2 regions of the Massilia sp. GCM10023247 genome follow, and region 1 is predicted to be linked to the other one. Evidence: predicted binding sites of a transcription regulator. Region 1 holds the regulator's gene; the other holds the start of a gene.

What was found. Region 1 encodes FNR, which switches genes on or off when oxygen is low (the NO sensors DNR and NnrR bind a similar motif). Its sites were predicted from a motif close to TTGATNNNNATCAA; they were not measured.
Region 2: a site for FNR is predicted at 1,411-1,424, ahead of ACFPAH_RS20740 (universal stress protein). Genes of this name have one in related genera too.

The regions. Positions count from the first base shown of each region.
Region 1 covers NZ_JBHSIB010000029.1:17,398-20,824, reverse strand. The annotation lists gene ACFPAH_RS22430 (cytochrome ubiquinol oxidase subunit I) at 1-827, opposite strand, end outside; gene fnr (fumarate/nitrate reduction transcriptional regulator Fnr) at 1,043-1,810, shown strand; gene ACFPAH_RS22420 (DUF885 domain-containing protein) at 2,045-3,427, opposite strand, start outside.
Region 2 covers NZ_JBHSIB010000025.1:19,613-23,039, reverse strand. The annotation lists gene ACFPAH_RS20750 (universal stress protein) at 1-110, opposite strand, end outside; gene ACFPAH_RS20745 (hypothetical protein) at 348-1,367, shown strand; gene ACFPAH_RS20740 (universal stress protein) at 1,541-2,044, shown strand; gene ACFPAH_RS20735 (cation-translocating P-type ATPase) at 2,106-3,427, shown strand, end outside.

The sequences.
Region 1 (3,427 bases):
AGCAGCAGCGGCACGGCCTTGCCGGGCTCGTTCTGCCAGTGCCCTTCCATCGCCGCCAGTTTGGCCGGCTGGTGTTCGAGCGTGTTGAGGCCGTGGAAGTCGCCGATCACGGCCTGGATCGGCGCCACGATCAGGATCATCCACATCGCCATCGACAGCATCTTGCGCACCGCCGGGTTGTCGCGCGCCTTTTCTTTCCTGTGAAGAAGTTGCCAGGCCCCGGTGGCGCCGACGATGAGCGCCGTCGTGAGATAGGCGGCCACCACCATGTGCATCAGCCGGAACGGGAACGACGGATTGAAGACGATCGCCAGCCAGTCGGCCGGCACCATGCGCCCGCCCTCGATGGCATAGCCGCGCGGGGTCTGCATCCAGCTGTTGGCGGCCAGGATCCAGGTGGCGGAAATCAGTGTGCCGACCGCGACCATGCAGGTGGCGAGGAAATGCAGGCCGGGGCCGACCCGGGTCCAGCCGAACAGCATGACGCCGAGGAAGCCCGCTTCCAGGAAGAAGGCGGTCAGCACCTCGTAGGCCAGCACCGGGCCCATGATCGAGCCGGCGAACTCGGACATGGCGCTCCAGTTGGTGCCGATCTGGTAAGCCATCACGATGCCCGACACCACGCCCATGCCGAACATGACGGCGAAGATCTTGAGCCAGAAATGGTAGAGGTCGACGTAGACCGGGCGTTTCGTGCGCAGCCAGGACAGCTCGAGCACGGCCAGGTAACTTGCCAGGCCGATGGTGACCGCCGGGAACAGGATGTGGAAGGACATCGTGAACGCAAACTGGATGCGGGCCAGGTCCAGGGCCGATAAGCCGAACATGAGCACCTCCGGGGATGAGCTCTCCAGAATCTAGCATGGTCCATCGCGCGCACAGTTGGCAGCCTGGCTGTCGTTGGCAACAATACACTGAAGCCCGCACGGCCGTTGCGTCCGTACATCGCTTGCCGCTGCGCGGACAGCCATGTCCGGAAAAAACGCCGGGTTGGCGAGGTGGGCGGTCTATAATCGGGCTGACCCCGCTTTTTTCTCTCCAGATGAACCAAGGCATTCCACTTCCTGCGACGGCGCCGATCAGCCTCGGCGCCATCAAGGCCAGCTGCAGCGCCTGCAGCATGCACCAGCTGTGCCTGCCGATGGGGCTGGACGACGCCGACATCACCCGGCTCGACCAGATCATCGGCCGCCGCCGCCGTCTCGCGCGCGACGAGCGCCTGTACGCCATGGACGAGCCCTTCCGCAGCCTGTACGCGGTGCGCTACGGCCATTTCAAGACCTACCAGGTGAATGCGGCCGGCGAGCAGCAGATCACGGGTTTCCAGATGGCCGGCGAATTGCTCGGCATGGACGCCATCAGCGGCGACCGCCATCACTGCGACGCGGTGGCGCTGGAAGACAGTGAAGTGTGCGAAATCCCGTTCGCGCGCCTGGAAGACCTGTTCGGCCAGGTGCCGGCGCTGCTGCGCCACTTCCACCGCATCATGAGCCAGGAAATCACGCGCGAGCAGAACGTCATGCTACTGCTTGGCAACATGCGCGCCGAGCAGCGTTTTGCGGTGTTCCTGGTGAACCTGTCGGCCCGCTACGCGGCGCGCGGTTATTCCTCGACCAGCTTCGGCCTGCGCATGTCGCGCGAGGACATCGGCAACTACCTCGGCCTGACCATCGAGAGCGTCAGCCGCTTGTTGTCGCGCTTCAAGAAACAAGGCTGGATCGAGGTCGACAAGCGCGAAGTGCGGCTGCTCGACCCGGTCAAGCTCAAGGCGATCGCGGCCGGCACGGACCAGTGTAGCCCGATGTCGTAGGGTGGGCGGCTCCACCCGGCCATAAATGCCCACGCGGCGTGTGCGCCGCCCACGCGTTCAACGCACGGGCGATCATTCGTGGCAGATCACGGGGTGGTTGAACGCGTGGGGTGACGCGGGCTAAATGCCCGCGGAACGCGAAGCAGGCGCAATGGCCGCGTATGCGCGTCGTGAAGGGTGGAGCCGCCCGGTGAACACGTAGTCGAGGCCACCGGCCTCGACCACCCCTACGCATTACGCCTTCGCCTTTTCCTTCGCGATCCAGCCGTCCACCAGCTGGCCCAGCACGTCGAGCGGCACCGAGCCGGCGCCGAGCACCATGTCGTGGAAGCCCGGGAGCGAGAATTTCGCACCGAGTTCCGCCTTGGCCTTGTCGCGCAGCTCGAGGATGCGCAGCATGCCGATCATGTAGGCGGTGGCCTGGCCCGGCCAGGCGACGTAGCGGTCCACTTCCTGGACGTTGATGCCGTAGTCGACCGCTTGCTGGCGGGTCCAGCCCTTCATGTGCAGGCCGGTGTCGACCACCAGGCGGCGTGCGCGGAACAGTTCCGAACCGAGCGCGCCCAGCAGGCCCGGGACGTCGCCTTCGTACCAACCCTGCTCCACGGCAAGGCGCTCGGTGTACAGCGCCCAGCCTTCGCTGTGGGCGCTGCCGCCGCTGAAGATGCGCTGGCTGCGGTATTTCGGGATGCCGGTCAGTTCCTGCTGGATCGCCAGCTGGAAGTGGTGGCCCGGCACCGCCTCGTGGTAGGACAGGCTGCGCATGCGGATCATGTCGAAGGTCGGGCCGCGCATCGGCACCCAGAACACGCCCGGGCGGCTGCCGTCCGGCGCCGGCAGGGAATAGTGGGCGGCGGCCGAGGCTTCGGTCAGCGGCGGCTCGCGCAGCACGACGACCGGGGCGCGCGGCTTCATGTTGAACAGGGGCGCGCTGCGCCGCTCGGCGTCCTTCACCATCTCGACGTAGCTCGCCAGGATCGCCGGGCGCGGGTCCCCTTCGCCTTTCGGCTGGAAGGTGGCGTCGAGCGCCTTCATGCGCGCTTCGATGCTGCCCTCCTTGAAGCCGAGCGAGCGCAGGTGCTTGTCCATCTCGGCTTCGATGCGCGCCACTTCGCGCAGGCCGATCGCGTGGATCTCCTCGGCGCCGAGCGTGGTGCTGGTGTAGTTGGCGAGCGCGCGCGCATACGCCTTGGCGCCGTCGGGCAGGCGCGAGATGCCGGCCGTGTCGTCGGTCTTCGGATGCAGATCCTTCATGAAGGCCTGGACCCGGGTGTAGGCCGGACGGATCTTGTCCTCGACGATTTTCGTCGCGCGCGCGATCGCCGCGGTCCGCGCTTCGGGCGTCAAGTCCTTCAGCCCGGCCGTGCGCTGCTCGAGCGAGGTCACCAGCACGTTCTGCGGCGCGGCCGGCTTGAGGAAGGTATCGACCTGGAACTGGGCGCGCTCGAGGATGAAGCGCGGCGGGATCAGCTTGCGCGCCGCGGCCGAGCGGCCGCGCGCCAGCGCTTCGTCCATCCGTGCGGCGACCTGGTCCAGGCGCGCCAGGTAGCTGTCGACATCCGAGGCGCGGCGCATCGGGTGGGTCTGGGTCATGAAGTTGACCAGGCCGACCTGCAC
Region 2 (3,427 bases), on a different contig from region 1:
GAGAAAGCCAGGACTTCCGCCTTGCCGCCCTTGGCGAGGGAGATCGCGGCACGTGCTGCTGACTCAGCCAGCCAGGAGCCATCGGTCGCGATCAGGATTCTCCGAAACATGGTTCTGCCTCCAGCGGCTGGTCATTGTAGGGCGTGTGGATTCGACATCAGAATGATCGTTGCAAGGTGCAAAAGCTTTGACCTGAATCAAATTCCTCGAATTGCTTCCCGGCCGGAACCGTGCGGCAACGCTGCCATAAGCCGCGCACCTATGATCGGGATCAAATCCGACGGGGCCACGAATCCTAGCCTCTGGACTCGTGCTACTTGTGCGACGCGTGACGTCAGGGGACAGACATGGACTTGCTCGTCAAATCGGTTTCCGCGGGAGCGGCAGCCTTGGCCCTGCTGGCTGTACCTTCGCCTGCGCCAGCCGCAGACGGCAAGGGCACGGCCAGGATGTACCGCGTCGTCGTGACCGAATTCCCGGTCCACGACATCAATAACCAGGGCCAGGGGATCGGCAACTTCGTCACCTCGACCGGGGTGACGCACGGATTCATCGAAAGCGGCGGCGTGCGAACCGACCTCGGCACGCTCGGCGGCTACAGCACGGCCGGCGCCATCAACGACCGCGCCGAGGTGGCCGGGCTGTCGCTCGGTCTCGATGGCCGAGTCCACCTGTTCCTGTGGGCGCGCGGCACGATGCGCGACCTTGCCGTGCTTGGCGGCAGCGCGAACGTGACCGGGCTGAACAATCGCGGCGAGATCACGGGCAATCATACGCCCCCGGGCCGCGGCAACGTGCCCTTCCTGTTTTCGCACGGCAGGCTGCGCGAACTGCCTGCGGCCGATCCGGGCTACCTGGCCTACTCGCGGGGCATCAACGACCGCGGCCAGGTGGTCGGCATTGCCGGCGCGGAGCAGGCCGTGGTCTGGATGCGGGGCCGCGTGCGGCTGATCGGACCCCGTATCGCGCCCTGGAGCTTGCCGGAGGATATCAACGAGCGAGGCGACATCGTCGGCTCGGCCGGCCTGCCGGGCGCGGCGTCGCCCTCCGACGGCAAGGCCTTCCTCTACAGCAACGGGCAGACGACCGACCTGGGCACGCTGGGTGGCCCCTTCGCCTTCGCCGTCGCCATCAACAAGCTCGGGCAGGTCGTGGGGGGCGCCAACATCCGCTGGCTGGAAACGCGGGCCTTCCTGTACGAGCGCGGCCGGCTCTTCAACCTGAACGACCGGCTCCTGCCGGGCAGCGGCTGGCAGCTGGAGGCAGGTGTCGACATCAACGATCGTGGCCAGATCCTGGCATGGGGGTTTCGCGCCAACCAGTACCGGATCGTGCGCCTCGACCCTGTTCGCTGGAACCCGCCGTGACGGCTTTTTTGGCGAGCCGCGTTCTCGGATCCTGGTCGGGTGTTTGATCTGCATCAAGGACGCGACAATTCGCAGCGCGCATTCTGGCGGCGACGCCAAGCGCCCTGGGCAGGCATGCGCTGCCGGGACACCTACAGGGACGTACAACACGGATCTACAAGGGGGAAAATGCCATGTACCAACGGATTCTGGTGCCGACCGACGGTTCTGCCATCGCAACGGTGGCCGTGAACGCCGCCATTGCCTTTGCGCGCGCCTGCGGCGGGAATATCGTCGCGCTGTCGGTTGCCTATCCCGAACCCGTGCTGCTGTCGGCGGAAGGCGCGGTGGCGGCCGGCACCAGCCTGGGCGTCGACGTCCTGCTGGAGCAGGCGGAACACCATGTGGCCCAGGTTGCCGAGGCCGCGCGCAAGGCCGGCGTGGACTGCACGGCGCTGACGGCGTATGGCGCTTCGCCTGCCGACGAAATCATTGCCGTCGCGAAACGCCAGCACTGCGACCTGATCTTCATTGCATCGCACGGCAGGCGCGGCCTGAGCCGCCTGATCGCAGGCAGTGTGACCCAGCGTGTGCTGGCCTATTCGCCGGTCCCGGTGATGGTCTACCGGCCGGACGCGGCGCATGGAAATGGCCGCGAGCCGTCCCGCGCCGCGGACGGCTCGCAAGCGTCCGACTGATGCACTGCCGGCAGCCATCGCAGGCTTGCGCCCTCGCCGCCATGGCGGGACAGGCGCCCGCATGAACGCACCGGACGCCCACGCCGGGCTCGACCCGGACGAAGCGGCGCGCAGGCTGTCCGAGGACGGTCCGAACGCGCTGCCCTCGACGGCGCGGCGCGGCTGGTGGGTGATCGCGGCGCAGGCCGCACGCGAACCGATGTTCGTGCTGTTGCTCGCCGCCGGTGCGCTCTACCTGGTGCTGGGCGAGCGGTCAGAGGGCATCCTGATGTTCGCCCTGGTGCTGGCCACGCTCGGCATGACCCTGTATGAGGAGGGCAAGGCCGAGCGCGCATTGAGCGCCCTGCGCGACCTGAGCACGCCGCGCGCCCTCGTCATCCGCGCTGGAACCAGGCTGCAGGTCGACAGCCGCGAGGTCGTCGTCGGGGATCTGTGCGTCATCGGCGAGGGCGACCGCATCCCGGCCGACGGGCTGCTGGTCGCAGGCCAGGACGTCCAGGCCGACGAGTCCCTGCTGACCGGGGAGTCCGAACCGGTCGCCAAGCGTCCGGCGCCCGCTTCACCCGCGCCGGCCGCCGCTCCCGGCGCCGACCAGCCCGCGGCCATGTTCTCCGGCACGCTGGTGGTGCGCGGCCACGGCCTGCTGCGCGTCACCGCCACCGGCGCCGCCAGCGCCATCGGCAGCATCGGCCAGTCGCTCGCCGGCCTGGTTCCCGAGCGCTCGCCGCTGCAGCGCCAGATGGCCTCCGTGATCGCCCGCTTCGGTGTCGCCGGCGCGGCGGTCAGCCTGCTGCTGGTCCTGTATTACATGGCCCAGGGCGCCGGCCTGCTGCAGGCGCTGCTCGCGGGCCTGGCGCTGGCGCTGGCCATGCTGCCGGAAGAATTCGCCGTCGTCCTGGCCCTGTTCCCGGCCTTGGGCGCCTCGCGCCTGGCACGCGCGAAAGTCCTGACCCGCCAGCTCAGCGCCATCGAGACGCTGGGGGCCACCACGGTTTTGTGTGTCGACAAGACCGGCACCCTGACCGAAAACCGCATGCGGGTTGCCGCGCTGTATGCCGATGGGGTCGAATGGCAGGCCGGCATGCGGGGCGGAGAAGCCCTCCCGGGCAGCCTGGCCGTCCTGCTCGACGCCGGCATACTCGCCAGCCGCGCGGACGGTTTCGAGCCGATGGACCAGGCCCTGCACCGGCTGGGCGCCGACTTTCCTGACGCCGCCGAACCCGGGCGCGCCGGCTGGACGCTGGCGCGCGAGTACGGCATGAGCGCCGAGTTGCGCGCCGTCGCCCATGGCTGGCATCCGGGCGCCGGGCCGCAGGCCGTGGTGGCGGCCAAGGGCGCGCTCGAGGCCATCGCCGACCTCTGCCATTTGACGCCGGCATCGGC